Regions from separate parts of the Microbacterium sp. SA156 genome, predicted to be linked through region 3. Evidence: predicted binding sites of a transcription regulator. Region 3 holds the regulator's gene; each other region holds the start of a gene.
The links. The regulator HrcA, encoded in region 3, represses chaperone genes, less so after heat shock. The targets are predictions, from matches to a motif close to TTNGCACTCGNNNNNNNCGAGTGCNAA.

Region 1: a site for HrcA is predicted at 3,568-3,594, ahead of ACOWU6_RS04185 (Hsp20/alpha crystallin family protein). Genes of this name have one in related genera too.
Region 2: a site for HrcA is predicted at 1,722-1,748, ahead of groL (chaperonin GroEL). Genes of this name have one in related genera too.

What each region holds. Positions count from the first base shown of each region.
Region 1 covers NZ_JBAKGU010000003.1:133,474-138,756, reverse strand. Annotated here, with positions in the region: gene ACOWU6_RS04200 (LacI family DNA-binding transcriptional regulator) at 1-556, opposite strand, end outside; gene galT (galactose-1-phosphate uridylyltransferase) at 646-1,791, shown strand; gene galK (galactokinase) at 1,788-2,984, shown strand; gene ACOWU6_RS04185 (Hsp20/alpha crystallin family protein) at 3,057-3,494, opposite strand; gene ACOWU6_RS04180 (DUF7059 domain-containing protein) at 3,676-5,199, shown strand.
Region 2 covers NZ_JBAKGU010000007.1:136,586-141,868, reverse strand. Annotated here, with positions in the region: gene groL (chaperonin GroEL) at 66-1,685, opposite strand; gene ACOWU6_RS08835 (cold-shock protein) at 1,865-2,068, opposite strand; gene ACOWU6_RS08830 (LytR C-terminal domain-containing protein) at 2,172-2,711, opposite strand; gene ACOWU6_RS08825 (DUF3263 domain-containing protein) at 2,741-2,986, opposite strand; gene ACOWU6_RS08820 (DUF2332 family protein) at 3,022-4,005, opposite strand; gene msrB (peptide-methionine (R)-S-oxide reductase MsrB) at 4,078-4,479, shown strand; gene ACOWU6_RS08810 (nitroreductase family protein) at 4,491-5,039, shown strand; gene ACOWU6_RS08805 (DUF4287 domain-containing protein) at 5,041-5,283, opposite strand, start outside.
Region 3 covers NZ_JBAKGU010000012.1:18,930-24,212, forward strand. Annotated here, with positions in the region: gene ACOWU6_RS12040 (16S rRNA (uracil(1498)-N(3))-methyltransferase) at 1-134, opposite strand, end outside; gene dnaJ (molecular chaperone DnaJ) at 140-1,246, opposite strand; gene hrcA (heat-inducible transcriptional repressor HrcA) at 1,301-2,341, opposite strand; gene hemW (radical SAM family heme chaperone HemW) at 2,444-3,661, opposite strand; gene ACOWU6_RS12060 (DUF1990 family protein) at 3,661-4,311, opposite strand; gene lepA (translation elongation factor 4) at 4,339-5,283, opposite strand, start outside.

The DNA.
Region 1 (5,283 bases), on a different contig from region 3:
CCGCGGGGCCGGCCAGGTGATGCACGGAGGCGTGCCCCTGCGCGAGGAGGTGCGCCGTGGCGCTCTCGGCGCCGCCGGCGTGATCCGACGAGATGACGGTGAACCGCTCGCTCGTGTCGGCGTCGACCGCGACGACGGGGAACCCGGGCTCCGCGGCCTCGTGGATGCTCGGTGTCGCCTCGTTGAGGACGACGGCGCCGTCGACGCCGTGGTCGGCGAGCGCCGCGAACGCCGTGTCGGCGCGCTCGGCGTCCTCCGAGAGCGTCACCACGAGGACGGCGTGGTCCCGGGCCGACGCGGCCTGCGTGACGGCCTCGAGCATGCGGGTGTTGCCGACCGAGGCCAGCGTGCGCACGACGACGCCGATCGTGCGGGTGCGGCCGGTCCGCAGGGCGCGCGCGGTGCGGTTCGGCCGGTAGCCGAGCTGGGCCATGGCCGCCTCGACCCGCGCGCGGGTCGCCGGGTCGACGCGAGGAGATCCGTTGGCGACGCGCGAGACGGTCTGGCCCGAGACCCCGGCGAGTCGGGCGACGTCGGCGGCCGACACCTGCGCCATGGGGTCTCCCTTCTCCTGCGACCCACTTTGCACTACCATCCATGTTGACGTCAACACGCGCGGCATCGCGCAGGAACGGAGGAGCCATGGTGGCACCGGGGACGACGCTGGGCGCCGGCGTGGTCAAGCGCGTCGCGCGTCTCGCCGACGGGCGCGAGCTCATCTACTACGACGACCCGGGCACGACGCTGCCCGAGGAGCGGCGCATCGACGAGCGCGAGCTCGGTCCGCGGCCCGAGACGGCGACGATGCGTCGCGACGTGCTCACGGGCGACTGGATCTCGGTCGCCGCCGCGCGCCAGAACCGGGCGTTCCTGCCGCCGGCCGAGCTCGACCCGCTCGCCCCGCAGACGCCGACGAACCCGTCGGAGGTGCCGAGCCTCTACGACGTCGCGGTCTTCGAGAACAAGTCGCCGTCGTTCGGCCCGGCACTCGACGTCGCCACGGGAGACGCCCCCGCCGCCGTCGACCCGCCGCTCGGCCTCGACGACCTCGACGCGCCGGGGCTCGGCCGCAGCCGCACGTCGGTCGGCCGCTGCGAGGTCGTGTGCTTCAGCCCCGAGCGCGAGGGCTCGTTCGGCACGCAGACGGAGACCCGGGCTCGGACCGTCATCGAGGCATGGGCAGACCGCACCGCCGCGCTCTCGGCCCTGCCGGGCATCCGCCAGGTCTTCCCGTTCGAGAACCGGGGCGAGCAGATCGGCGTGACGCTGCACCATCCCCACGGCCAGATCTACGCGTACCCCTACATCACGCCGCGCACGAAGCTCCTGCTGCAGGCCATCGAGCGCGAGGGCGCCGATCTGTTCGAGAGGATCATCGCCTTCGAGCAGCAGGGCCCCCGCGTCGTGCTCGAGGCCGAGCACTGGATCGCCTACGTGCCGTTCGCCGCGCGATGGCCCGTCGAGGTGCACCTCGCGCCGCGGCGCCACGCCCCCGACTTTGCCGCTCTCACGGACGCCGAGCGCGACGAGCTCGCCTCGGTGTACCTGCGTCTGCTGCAGGGCGTCGACCGTCTCTACGACACCCCCACGCCGTACATCGCGGCGTGGCATCAGGCGCCCGTCGACGTCGCGAGGGACACGGTGCGGCTGCACCTGCAGCTCACCTCGCCGCGTCGCGCGGCCGACAAGCTCAAGTACCTCGCCGGATCGGAGGCCGCCATGGGAGCGTGGATCGGGGATGTCCCGCCCGAGCAGACCGCAGAGCGACTGCGCGAGGCGGTGGGGGCATGACCGCGCAGCACGAGGCGATCGACCTGCTCCGCTCGCTCACAGGCGGAGAGCCGGTGGGCGTCTGGTCGGCGCCGGGGCGCGCCAACCTCATCGGGGAGCACACCGACTACAACGAGGGCTTCGTGCTCCCGTTCGCGATCGAGCACCGCACGTATGCCGCGGTCGGCATGCGAGGCGACCGCATTATCCGGGTCATCTCGACCCTCGACCGGGCCCCGTTCGAGCTGTCGATCGACGCGCTCGCGGCCACCTTCGACGGCGCAGCGGGTCACGCCGTGCAGAGCGGATCGGTGCCCGAGTGGGCCGCCTATCCCCTCGGCGTCGCCTGGGCCGCCCTCGCGGCGAGCGGGCGCAGCGCGTCGGACGTCGGCGGCCTCGACATCGCCCTCGCATCGGACGTGCCGGTCGGCGCGGGACTCTCCTCGTCGGCGGCGATCGAGGGGGCGACGGCGTCGGCACTCAGCGATCTGTGGGAGCTCGGGCTCGACGGCCTCTCGATCGCGAAGATCGGGCGGACGGCGGAGAACGAGGCGGTCGGCGCGCCGACGGGCATCATGGACCAGGTGTCGTCGACGCTCGGCCGGCCCGACGCCGCGACCTTCCTCGACTGCCGGACCCTCGCGACGGAGTCCGTCGACCTCGGCTTCGCCCGGGAGGGGCTCGCCCTGCTGGTCATCGACACCCAGGTCACGCACGCGCACTCGACGGGCGGCTATCGCGAGCGCCGGGCCTCGTGCGAGAAGGGCGCGGCCGACATGGGCGTGCCCTCGCTGCGCGACCTGTCGGTCGACGACCTCGCGCGCGCCGAGGAGACGCTCGACGAGGTGACCTTCCGCCGGGTGCGGCACATCGTGACGGAGAACCAGCGTGTGCTGGACACCGTCGCCACGCTGCGCTCGGCCGGGCCGCGGGCCATCGGCGACCTCCTCGTCGCGTCGCACGCGTCGATGCGGGACGACTTCGAGATCTCGGTCCCCGAGCTCGACACCGCCGTCGAGGCCGCGCTCGCGGCGGGTGCGATCGGCGCGCGCATGACCGGCGGCGGCTTCGGCGGCGCGGCGATCGCGCTCGTGGACGCCGATCGGGTCGACGTCGTCGCCGAGGCGGCCCGTGCGGCCTTCGCGGAACGCGGCTTCCGGGCGCCGCACACCTTCACGGTGACGCCGTCGGAGGGCGCGCGTCGCGACGCATAGCCAGCGCATAGGGAGAGGGGCAGATGCGATCGCATCTGCCCCTCTCCCTCTGCGCGCGGATGATCCGGGGGATCAGGAGGTGAGCTCGGGGGCCGTCAGCGTCTGGCTGCTGTCGTCCGAGCGCTGCACCTCGATCTTGCGCGGCTTCGCCTTCTCGCTGATCGGGATGAGCACGCTCATCACGCCGTTCTCGTAGGTCGCCGTGATGCGCTCGGTATCGATGCCCTGGCCGAGGTTCAGCTGACGCATGTACGCGCCCGTCGGCCGCTCGCGCGTGATCCACTTCACGCCCTCTTCGCTGCGGCCCGTCCGCTGCGCGCGGATGGTCAGGAGCTGGCCGTCGACATCGATGTCGACGCTTCCGGGATCGATGCCGGGAAGGTCGGCGCTCAGCACGTAGTGGTCTCCGTCGCGGTAGAGATCCATCGGCATGAGGCGGGGGCCCTGGCGGTCGAAGAGCTGCTCGGCCACCCGGTCGAACTCACGGAACGGATCGAAGAACATCGCCATCGTGATCGTCCTCCTCTGTTCGCTCGGCGCTGTTCGCAACATCACCTTGAGTCGTATCGACTCATGTTTCAAATTAGCACTCTCAGGGGGAGAGTGCTAAAAGTGCGCTGTGAGCTCCCTTCGAGCTCGCTCGGAGCGGCGCGGGGAAGCGGATGACACGAGCGCGCGGTTGAATGGTCGGGTGAGCCCGCACCCCGATCCCGCCCTGTGCCGCGACCTCGCCGCCGACCTCTCGGGCGCCCGGTTCCGATCCGAGGCGCTGCGCGCGATGTGGGGAGTCGAGGCCGATGACGCGATCGGGCGCGGGCTCCGCGCCCCCGCCCTCCGGGCCATCCGCGAGCGCGACGACGCGCTCGCCGTCCTCGCGCGGCTGCTCGTCTTCGGCGTCGGGCAGCCGCTCGCTGCGGTCGACGCCGCGCTCCCCCGGGTCGGCGCCAGCGGGCTCGTCGCACTCGGACTCGCCGCGGTCGACGCCGACGTGGTCGCGCCGCTCGCGGTCATCCGCCCCCAGTCCTTCCACGACGACCGCGGTCCGGGCGAGTGGCTGCTCGCGAGCGATCTCGACGAGATCGCCCTGGGCGGGGGCGCGCTCGCGGAGGATCACGTGCTCGGCGCGGGCGGAGCATCCCTCACGCTGGCCGGTCTGCAGCTTCCGACTGCCGTGCGGACGGTCCTCGACCTCGGCACGGGGTGCGGCATCCAGGCCCTGCGCGCCCGTCGCTTCGCCGACCGGGTCGTCGCGACGGACATCTCCCGGCGCGCCCTCCGCTTCGCGGAGCTGAATGCGGCGCTCGCGGGCGCGACGGGCATCGAGACGCGGGCCGGGTCGCTGTTCGACCCCGTCGCCGGGGAGGTGTTCGACCGCATCGTGTCGAATCCGCCGTTCGTCATCACGCCGCGGGTCACGGGCGTGCCCGCGTACGAGTACCGCGACGGCGGGCTCGTCGGCGATGCGCTCGTGCAGCAGGTCGTCGCGGGCGTCGGCCGCCACCTCGCTCCGGGCGGAACCGCGCAGTTCCTCGCGAACTGGGAGACGAAGGACGGCGTGCCCGGGCTCGACCGCATGCGCGCCTGGGTCGAGGCGTCCGACGTCGCTCTCGAGGCGTGGGTGATCGAGCGCGAGGAGCTCGACCCGATCGCCTACGCCGAGATGTGGATCCGCGACGGCGGCACGGCCCCCGGCAGCCCCGAGCACGACCGACTCCTCGACGCCTGGCTCGACGACTTCTCGGAGCGAGGCGTCACGGCGATCGGCTTCGGCTACGTGCTCCTGAGGAGGGCGGATGGCGCGCCGCGGCTCGCGCGCTATGAGCGCGTCACGCAGGCGATCCCGTCGGAGGGCGCGCTCGGAACGCACCTCGCGGCGGTGCTCGCGGCGCACGACCGCATCGCGCCCCTCGCCGACGCCGAGCTGCTCGCCCTGCACCTGCGGGCGGCGCCCGACGTCACCGAGTCCCGTCACCACCTGCCCGGCGCCGCGGACCCCAGCGTGATCGAGCTGCGTCAGGGCGGCGGCTTCGGGCGGTCCGTGCAGGCCGACCCGGCGCTCGCCGCGCTCGTCGGCGCGTGCGACGGGGAGCTTGCCCTGGGTCAGATCGTCGCGGCGCTCGCGCAGCTGCTCGAGACGGACGAGGACGCGCTGCGTGCGGGGCTCCTGCCCGCCGTCCGCGAGCTCGTCCTCGACGGCTTCCTCGCCCCCGCCTGACCCCGCCCCCGGCCCCGTGGGCCGCGCCCGGCCCCCGGGCCGCCGGGCCCCCCGCCCCGCCCCCCGGGTCCGTGAGACTAGCGC
Region 2 (5,283 bases), on a different contig from region 3:
CAGAAGGGCCCCTCCGCAAGGAGGGGCCCTTCGTGTCGTTCAGCGCGACGAGCGCGCGGCGCGGATCAGAAGTCCATGCCGCCGCTGGGGTCGGCAGGAGCGGCCGCGGCCTTCTCCGGCTTGTCCGCCACGACCGCCTCGGTCGTGAGGAACAGGCCGGCGATCGACGCGGCGTTCTGCAGAGCCGAGCGCGTGACCTTGGCGGGGTCGATGATGCCGGCCTCGAAGAGGTCGACGTACTCGCCCGTGGCCGCGTTGAGGCCCTGGCCGACCGGGAGCTCGGCGACGCGGTTCGCGACGACGCCCGGCTCGAGGCCCGCGTTGAGCGCGATCTGCTTGAGCGGAGCCTCGATGGCGATCTTCACGATGTTCGCGCCGGTCGCCTCGTCGCCCGTGAGCTCGAGACCGTCGAACGCGACCTGGCCCGCCTGGATGAGCGCGACGCCACCACCGGGGACGATGCCCTCCTCGACGGCCGCCTTCGCGTTGCGGACGGCGTCCTCGATGCGGTGCTTGCGCTCCTTGAGCTCGACCTCGGTGGCCGCGCCCGCCTTGATGACGGCGACGCCGCCGGCGAGCTTGGCGAGGCGCTCCTGCAGCTTCTCGCGGTCGTAGTCGCTGTCGGTGTTCTCGATCTCGCGGCGGATCTGGGTCACGCGACCCTCGATCTGCGCGGCGTCACCGGCACCCTCGACGATCGTCGTCTCGTCCTTGGTGATGATGACCTTGCGCGCACGGCCGAGGAGCTCGAGGTCGGTGTTCTCGAGCTTGAGGCCGACCTCCTCCGTGATGACCTGGCCGCCCGTGAGGATCGCGATGTCCTGCAGCTGCGCCTTGCGGCGGTCGCCGAAGCCGGGGGCCTTGACGGCGACCGACTTGAAGATGCCGCGGATCTTGTTGAGCACGAGCGTCGCGAGAGCCTCGCCCTCGACGTCCTCGGCGATGATGACGAGCTCCTTGCCCGCCTGGATCACCTTGTCGACGACGGGCAGAAGGTCCTTGATGTTCGAGATCTTCTGGTTCGCGATGAGGATGTACGGGTCCTCGAAGACGGCCTCCTGGCGCTCCGGGTCCGTCACGAAGTAGGGGTTGAGGTAGCCCTTGTCGAAGCGCATGCCCTCCGTCAGCTCGAGCTCGGTGCCGAAGGCCTGGGCCTCCTCGACCGTGACGACGCCCTCCTTGCCGACCTTGTCGATCGCCTCGGCGATGAGCTCGCCGATCGAGGTGTCCGCAGCCGAGATCGACGCCGTCGCGGCGATCTGCTCCTTCGACTCGATCTCCTTCGCGGTGGAGAGGAGCTGGTCGGTGACCGCCTTGACGGCCTTCTCGATGCCGCGCTTGAGGCTGATCGGGTCGGCGCCCGCGGCGACGTTGCGGAGGCCCTCGCGGACGAGCGCCTGGGCGAGGACGGTGGCCGTGGTCGTGCCGTCACCGGCGACGTCGTCGGTCTTCTTCGCGACCTCCTTGACGAGCTCGGCGCCGATCTTCTCGTACGGGTCGTCGAGCTCGATCTCCTTCGCGATGGAGACGCCGTCGTTCGTGATCGTGGGAGCGCCCCACTTCTTCTCGAGCACGACGTTGCGACCACGCGGGCCGAGCGTCACCTTGACGGCGTCGGCCAGCGTGTTGAGGCCGCGCTCGAGGCCGCGACGGGCCTCTTCGTCGAAAGCGATGATCTTTGCCATGTGTTTGTCGTCCCTCCCGGACGTAGGCGTATGGGTTTAGCACTCTCTTGACGGGAGTGCTAAACGCCATTTTGGCACTCGACCCCATCGAGTGCAAGCCGGGAGGCGTCACCCGCCGACACACGCGCAGCCGCCCCGCGACCGGGGTCGCGGGGCGGCTGCGGAGAAGGCGGGAGCGCTCAGACGGGGCGGACCGCCTCGGCCTGGGGGCCCTTCTGCCCGGTGCCCACCGTGAACTCGACGGCCTGGCCCTCCTCGAGCACGCGGAAGCCGGTCATCTCGATGTTCGAATAGTGCACGAAGACGTCCTGGCCGCCGTCGGCGACGGTGATGAACCCGTAGCCCTTCTCGGCGTTGAACCACTTCACGGTGCCCTGGGTCATGGCGATCACTCCTGTTGCGGGATGGAACTGGAGCGATCGTATCCGCGTGATTCCGCGGCAGAACGTCGATCAGGCGACGTTTGACACGGTCGTCTCGTGACGTTTACGCGCCGGAAACACGGTCGAGTCCGACGACCACCGTGAGCTGTCGGCCGTCGCCGCTCTGGTACGCGTCGCTCTGCACCACCTCGGTCGCGCCGATGGCCTCCGCGACGCCGCGCGCCGCCGGCTCATCCTCGGGGCTCGCGTAGAAGACGGTCGTCTTCTCGAAGTCCGTCTCGTCCGAATCGGTGGGGGTCACGGCCCCCTCGGGGAAGCCCGCGTCGACGAGCTGCTCCGCGACCTCGTCGTCGAGTCCCTCTGTCGCCGTGCCGTTGAGGACGAGCACCGAGTACGACGTGTCGACGACGGGCGCCGTCGTCGCCGCCGGCGCCGGCGTGTTCTCGGGCGCCGGGAGCGCGCCCTGCTGCGAGAGGACGAGGAAGCCGAGGATCCCCGCGATCACGAGCACGATCGTCGCGACGATCGCCCACAGCAGCACGGCGGGTCCGCTCATGCCCGGGTTCTCCGCGCGGTGGGCGCCGACGCGCCCCGTCTCGCGCGGGATGTCGTCGAAGCGGTCCCGGGGGTAGGTGCTCGGCATCCCTCGATGCTATCCGCGGACGTCGTGGATCAGCTGGTGACGCGGAGGCGCGCCGCCTCGCGCTCGTCGCGCAGTCGGCGGAGGCGCTTGACGAGGAGCGGATCCGCGGCGAGCGCGGCCTCGGTGTCGATCAGCCGCCCGAGCAGCTGGTAGTACCGCGCCGGGGTCATCGCGAGCTCCGCGCGGATAGCCTCCTCCTTGGCGCCGCCGTGGGCGCCCCACGCCGCCTCGAAGGCGAGGATGGCGCGCTCGCGTTCCGACAGGGAGGTGGACATGCTCCGAGCGTATGGCGCGCGGCGCCGCTCGGCCGTCAGGCGCGCCAGCGGACGCGGGCCCCGAGCGGATCCGCCGCGGCGAGCACGCGGCCGTCGAGAGCGAGCGCGAAGCCACCGGGCCATTCCGCCTCGTCGACCGGCTCGGTCCATCCGCTGTGGAGCCCCGGCGCGTCGAGCGTGATCCAGCGAGCCCCGAGTGCCCGGATGGCGTCGATGAGCGCCTCACGGCGGGCACGCGGGAGGTACGGGAGCACGCCCGGCGTCGACACGACGAGCGTCGCCTCCGATGGCGCGTCCGCGGCGAGCGCGCGGAGGGCCTCGGGATCGCCGGCATCGCCTGCGATGAGAAGAGGCGGATCGGCCGCCGCGATGTCGAGCGCCCGCGCGATCCGCTCGCGCCGCCCCTCCTCGCCCGGCCACACGAGCATCTCGAGCCAGGCGCGGTCGCGCGGGTCGCGCGGATCGCGCGGCTGCAGATCGCTGCCCGCGCGCCAGACGACCTCCGGCAGCCGCAGCTCCGGCAGCGGGCCATCCCAGGTCGAGGCCAGTACGACTCCGGACGCCCCGTCGACGGGGTCGAGGTGCACGTGTCGGCCGGTCGCCGCATACCGGTAGGAGTAGCGGTCGGGGTAGAGGCACAGGCCTCCCGATGCACCGAGCTCGAGGAGGGCGATCGGGCCGTCGACGAGCGAGAGCGCGGGCAGGAGCGCCGCGCAGCGCAGCGGCTCGTTCGTCTGCAGGCCGCGGATGGCGCACTCGGCGACGATGTCGTCGGCCCGCGCGCGCACGAAGCGCGCCCAGTCGGCGGCGTCGGCGTCGTCCGCCGCGCCGAGCAGGCGCGTCACGGCGAACACGAGCGGCGGCTGGCGGTGCGCCGCCGGGATGCGGGCGAGCACGGCGGCGACCGCCCCGTCCTCGGCGGCCCTCGCCGCCCAGTCGCCGTAGACGCGAGACCGTCCCGGCGCCTCCTCCGCGGCGAACCGGGCGAAGCGTTCGGCGACCTGCGCGACCTCGTCCATCCCCGCCATTCTGCCGTCTCCCGGCGCCCCTCCTCCGGCCCCTGCCGTCCTGCGCGGCGGTAGAATCGGGGCATGTCGTACAGGGTCGAGAAGTCCGAGGCGGAGTGGCGTGCAGAGCTGACGCCTGAGCAGTACGCGGTGCTGCGCGAAGCCGGAACCGAGCGGCCGTGGACCGGCGAGCTGCTCGACGAGGAGCGCGCGGGCCTGTACACGTGCGCCGCATGCGGCGCCGAGCTCTTCCAGAGCGGCACGAAGTTCGACTCGCACTGCGGATGGCCGAGCTTCTACGAGTCGGTGCGCCCCGAGGCCGTCGAGCTGCTCGAGGACACGAGCCACGGCATGGTGCGGACAGAGGTCCGCTGCGCGAACTGCGGCTCGCACCTCGGACACGTCTTCCCGGACGGATTCGGCACGCCCACCGGCGACCGCTACTGCATGAACTCGCTCTCGCTGAACTTCACGCCCGAGGCGTGAGCGCTCCGCGCATGGGCTCCGCTCTCGAGGCCGCCCGCGCGCGGCGCTCATCGTCCAAGGTCACCGACGAGGCTCCCACGCGCGAGGAGCTGCTGCCGCTCGTGGCGGCGGCCGGTCGCGTCGCCGACCACTCGAACCTCACCCCGTGGCGGCTCATCGAGCTGCGCGGCGACGACCGTCTGCGGCTCGGCCGCGCGATCGGCGAGGCGACAGGCGACGGACCTTCGACGAAGCCGCTGCGCGCTCCCCTGCTCATCGCGATCGTGTCGAGCCCCCGCCCGTCCGAGAAGGTGCCGGAGTGGGAGCAGGAGGCCGTCGCGTCGGGCGTGGCCCACCTGCTGAGCCTGCTCCTCGACGAGGCCGGCTGGGGTGTGATGTGGCGCACGGGCGCCTTCGTGCGCTCCCCCGCGGTCGCGAAGGCGCACGGCCTCACCCGCCGCGAGAAGCTCCTCGGCTGGCTGTACGTCGGCGGACGCCCTCCGCGCGACCGCGAGGGGTTCCGGCCCGGTGTCGACCCGGACCGGATCCTCGGCAGGATGCCGGGCGGTGAGCGCTCCTAGGTCACCAGCCCGCGGGCCGGGTGTCCTTGCCGTCGAGCCACAGCCGGTCCGACGCGTCGCTGTGGGCGGTCCCGCTGCCGACGTGCTTGGCGTCGATGCGGTCGCCCTTGGTGATGACGTGCACGAGCGCCATCGCGTGGCCGCGGCCGAGGCCGTAGTCGGCGGCGAGCCACTCGATGATCGGGCCCGCCTTGGTCCCGGGGCCGAAGCCGCGCTCGGCGGCGAGGTCGACGAAGGCGCGCGG
Region 3 (5,283 bases):
TCCGTGACCGTGACCTCCTCGCCGACGCGCACGCGGCGCACGGATGCGGCGTGGTGCGCCTCCGCACCCGTGAGCTCGAGCTCGCCGCCGGGCGAGACCGCCCCCGCGCGCTCGTCGTGGAAGTGCAGCGCCATGGGCCCTAGCCGCGGAACCGGTCGCGGAGCTTCGAGAACAGCCCCTGGTGAAACTCGGCCAGGCGCGGCGCGGGCGCCTTCGTGCGCCGCGCGAGCTCCTCGAGGAGCTGACGCGTGCGGTGATCGACCTTCGTCGGCGTGACGACCTGGACGCCCACGCGCAGGTCGCCGCGACGCGAGGTGCGCAGCCCGGTGATCCCGCGCTCCTTGATCGTCAGCACCTCGCCCGACTGGATGCCAGGGCGCACCTCGACCTCGACCTCGCCGTCGAGCCCGGCGATGGTCGTCGTCGTGCCGAGGATCGCGTCGGTCATCGACACCTCGAGGGTCGCGAGCAGGTCGTCCCCGTCGCGGCTGAACACCCGGTGCGGGGCGACCGTGACCTCGACGTACAGGTCGCCGTTCGGGCCGCCGGCGGGGCCCACCTCGCCCGAGCCCGGCAGCTGCAGACGCAGGCCCGTCTCGACGCCCGCGGGGATGTCGAGCGACACGGTGCGGCGCGAGCGCACGCGGCCCTGGCCGCCGCAGGTCGCGCACGGGTGCGGGATGACGGTGCCGTAGCCCTGGCACGCGCCGCAGGGCTGCGACGTCACCATGTTGCCGAGGAGGCTGCGCACCTGGCGCTGCACGTGGCCCGTGCCGCCGCAGATGTCGCACGTCGCGGGGCTCGTCCCCGGCTGGCAGCAGGACCCCTGGCAGGTCTCGCAGAGCACAGCCGTGTCGACCTCGATGTCGCGGTGCGTGCCGAACACGACATCGCCGAGCTCGAGCGTCACGCGGACGAGCGCGTCCTGTCCGCGCTCTCGGCGCGAGCGCGGCCGACCGCCGCGACCGCCGCCCGAGGCGCCGAAGAACGTCTCGAAGATGTCGCCGAATCCGCCGAAGCCCGCGCCGCCGAACGGCGACTCGTCGCCGCCCATGTCGTAGCGGCGGCGCTGCTCGGGGTCGCTGAGCACGTCGTACGCGTGCGTGACCGACTTGAACTCCTCCGCGGCCTCGGGTGCGGGGTTCACATCCGGGTGCAGGCGACGCGCGAGCTTGCGGTACGCCTTCTTGATGTCCTCCTGCGACGCGTCCTTCGACACGCCGAGGGTCTCGTAGTGATCAGCCACATCAGCCTTCCTGCGGGCGTCGTGCGCCCGTGCTCCGATCCGTCGGGCGACGCGTCAGCGCCGGCCCTCGTCCTCGTCCAGCAGCCTCGTCAGGTAGCGGGCGACCGCCCGCGCCGCAGCGAGGTTGCGGGGGTAGTCCATGCGCGTGGGCCCCATGATGCCGATGCGCGCCGCGCCGACGGCCGAGTCGTACTCGCTCGCGACGATCGACGCCTCGGAGAGCCCGAAGGCCGCGTTCTCGCGGCCGATGCTCGCCGAGAGACCCTGCTCGTCGGCGACCATCTCGCTCATGAGCCGCAGCAGCGTCACCTGCTCCTCGATCGCCTCGAGGAGCGGATGGATGCTGCCGCGGAAGTCCTGCTCGCGCTTCGCGAGGGTCGCCGAGCCCGCCAGCACGAGGCGGTTCTGGCGGAACTCGTCGAGCTCCTCGGCTGCCGCCTGCGCGATCCTGTGCAGCGCGCGATCGACGGCGCTGACGGGAGCGGCAGCGAGCTCGGCGCCGCGCTGCAGCTGCTCGGCCGCGTCGGCCACGGAGCGGCCGGCGAGGAGGGGCACGAGGCGCGCGGCGACCCGCTCGATCGACTCCGCGTCGAGCTCGTCGGCAAGGCCCGTGATGCGCTGCGACACGCGGCCGGTGTCGGTCACGATGATGACGAGCACGCGGCGGCCGTCGAGCGGCACGAGCTGCACGTGCGTCACGCTCGCCCGGGCGAAGGACGGGTACTGCACGAGCGCGACCTGTCCGGTGAGCTGCGTGAGGAGGCGGACGGTGCGCGCGAGGAGGTCGTCGAGGTCGGCCGGGTCGCCCAGGAACGACGCGATCGCCGACCGCTGGGCCGATGACAGCGGGCGCAGCTCGGCGAGGTGGTCGACGAAGACGCGGTAGCCCTTGTCCGTCGGGACGCGGCCCGACGACGTATGCGGCTGGGCGATGAGCTCCTCGTCCTCGAGGAGCGCCATGTCGTTGCGGATGGTCGCCGCCGAGACGCCGAAGGAGTGCCGCTCGACGATGGAGCGGCTGCCGACCGGCTCGTGCGTGTCGACGTAGTCCTGCACGATGGCCCGGAGCACCTGCAGTCCGCGGTCGCTGACCATGTGCGCGCTCCTCTCCTGGCACTCGATGTCTCGGAGTGCCAGTCTACCGACCCGAGGCCGGGAACGGCATGCGCGCCGGCCGCCTGCGCGGCTCGGCCGACCTCAGTCCGTGAGTGCCCGCACCACGGCGTCCGCGAGAAGGCGGCCGCGGAGGGTGAGCACGATCCGCCCGCGGAGCGCCGCCCCCGGCTCGATGAGGCCGTCGGCGATGAGGCCGGCCACCGCACGCCGCGCGTCATCCGGCAGCGCGTCGATCGCGAGCCCCTCGCGGATGCGGCTGTGCAGCAGCACGCGCTCGAGCTGCTGCGCGGCTGCGTCGGGGCGCTCCCGACCGGCGGCCGGCGACTCCCCCGCGGCGAGCCGCTGCGCGTACGCGGCGGGATGCTTGACGTTCCACCAGCGCAGACCCGCGACGTGGCTGTGCGCACCCGGACCGAAGCCCCACCAGTCGGCGCCGCGCCAGTACGCGAGGTTGTGGCGCGAGCGACGGCCGTCGCCGCGCGCCCAGTTCGACACCTCGTACCACGCGAAGCCCGCGTCGGCGAGCATGCGGTCGGCGAGCTCGTACATGTCGGCCTGGAGGTCGTCGTCGGGGGCGGGCACCTCGCCGCGGCGGATCTGCCGCGCGAGCTTCGTCCCGTCCTCGATGATGAGCGCGTAGGCCGAGATGTGGTCGGGTTCGAGCGCGAGCGCGGCCTCGAGCGACGCGCGCCAGTCGTCGATCGACTCGCCGGGGGCGCCGTAGATGAGGTCGACGCTCACGTCGAGCCCGACCGAGCGCCCTGCATCGACCGCCGTCCGCACGTTCGACGGCGTGTGCGTGCGATCGAGCGCCGCGAGCACGTGCGGCACGGCCGACTGCATGCCCACCGACATGCGGGTGACCCCCGCCCGCGCGAGCTCCTCCGCGACCGCGGGAGTCACCGTGTCGGGGTTCGCCTCGACGGTGATCTCCGCGCCGTCCGCGATGCCGAACGCGCCGCGGACCCCCTCGAGCATGCGCGCGAGGTCGCCGGCGGGCAGCAGCGTCGGCGTGCCGCCGCCGAAGAACACCGTCTGCGCGGGACGCAGCGCGCCCGCCTCGGCGAGCACGTCGCGCGCGAGCGCGACCTCGCGCAGGAGGACGTCGGCGTACTCGTCCTGACGGGCTCCGCGCAGCTCCTCGGAGGTGTAGGTGTTGAAGTCGCAGTACCCGCAGCGCACCCGGCAGAACGGCACGTGCAGGTAGACCCCGAGATCCGTCGCCGAATCGATCGGGAGATCGCGCGGGAGGCGGCCGTCGGCGGGAGCGGGATCGCCGACGGGGAGGGCGCCGGCCATCAGGAGCCGGTGTGGAACAGCGGCGAGATCGCGCGGAGGTACCCCGCGAAGAGCGCCTTGCGGCGGCGGCGCACGAGCGTCTTGAACAGGCGGTTCCAGAAGGTCATGGGGCGGTCGAACGCGCGCACCTCGAACCACACCTCGTCGTTCTCGCGCCACTCGATCATGAACGACTCCTCGCCGCTCACGACCGAGTCGCCGACGGTGCCGAGCGCGAAGCCCACGCGACGCGCCTCCTCGATCACGAAGATGACCCGCAGCTCGGCGTCCGCGCGCGAGCCGCCCACCTTGCCGTGCACGGTGACGGTCGTGCCCGCCCCGACGTACGGCGTTCCGTCCGCGTCGAACCGCTGGTCGGCATCCGATCGGCTCGGCGCGACGGCGTTGCCCGCCTCGTCGAAGCTGACGCCCGTGTAGGTCGGGCCGGGAGCGGGCCGGACGTCGCTCAGCGTGAGCCCCGCGCCCTTCAGCGCACCCCACGACAGGAGGGCGTCGACCGCGGTGCGGAAGCGCTCCTCGCCGCTGCCGATCCGCCAGGCGGACGCCGCGGGGATGCTGTGCTCCGGCGGGTACTGGAGCAGGTCAGGAGCCTGCGTCGCCCCGACGGCGGCATAGTCGACCGTCTCGTCTCGGAAGGTCTCCCGGCGCATGGTTTCCACCCTAACCGCAGCCCCTGGCTACTTCCCGGCCTTCGACTCGACGTCTCCGGAGAGCGCGGCGATGAAGGCCTCCTGGGGCACCTCGACCCGGCCGACCATCTTCATGCGCTTCTTGCCCTCCTTCTGCTTCTCGAGCAGCTTCCGCTTGCGCGAGATGTCGCCGCCGTAGCACTTCGCGAGGACGTCCTTGCGCATCGCGCGGATGTTCTCGCGCGCGATCACGCGCGCGCCGATGGCGGCCTGGATGGGCACCTCGAACTGCTGGCGCGGGATGAGCTTGCGCAGGCGCTCGGTCATCGTCGTGCCGTAGGAGTAGGCCTTCTCGCGGTGGACGATCGCGCTGAACGCGTCCACGCGCTCGCCCTGGAGCAGGATGTCGACCTTCACGAGGTCGGCCTCCTGCTGGCCCTCGGGCTCGTAGTCGAAGCTCGCGTAGCCCTGCGTGCGGCTCTTGAGCTGGTCGAAGAAGTCGAACACGATCTCGCCGAGCGGCATCGTGTACTTCAGCTCGACGCGCTCCTCGGAGAGGTAGTCCATGCCGAGCATCGTGCCGCGGCGCTGCTGGCACAGCTCCATCACGGTGCCGACGTACTCCTTGGGCGCGAGGATCGAGGCCTTGACGATCGGCTCGGACACCGCCCCGATCTTGCCGTCGGGGTACTCGCTGGGGTTCGTGACGACGATCTTCTCGCCGGTCTCGGTCGTGACCTCGTAGACGACGCTGGGCGCCGTCGTGATGAGGTCGAGCCCGAACTCGCGCGAGAGTCGCTCGGTGACGATCTCGAGGTGCAGGAGCCCCAGGAAGCCGCACCGGAAGCCGAAGCCCAGGGCGACGGATGTCTCGGGCTCGTACGCGAGCGAGGCATCCGAGAGCTTGAGCTTGTCGAGCGCCTCGCGGAGGTCGGGGTAGTCGCTCGCGTCGATCGGGTAGAGCCCCGAGAACACCATCGGCTTCGGGTCGGT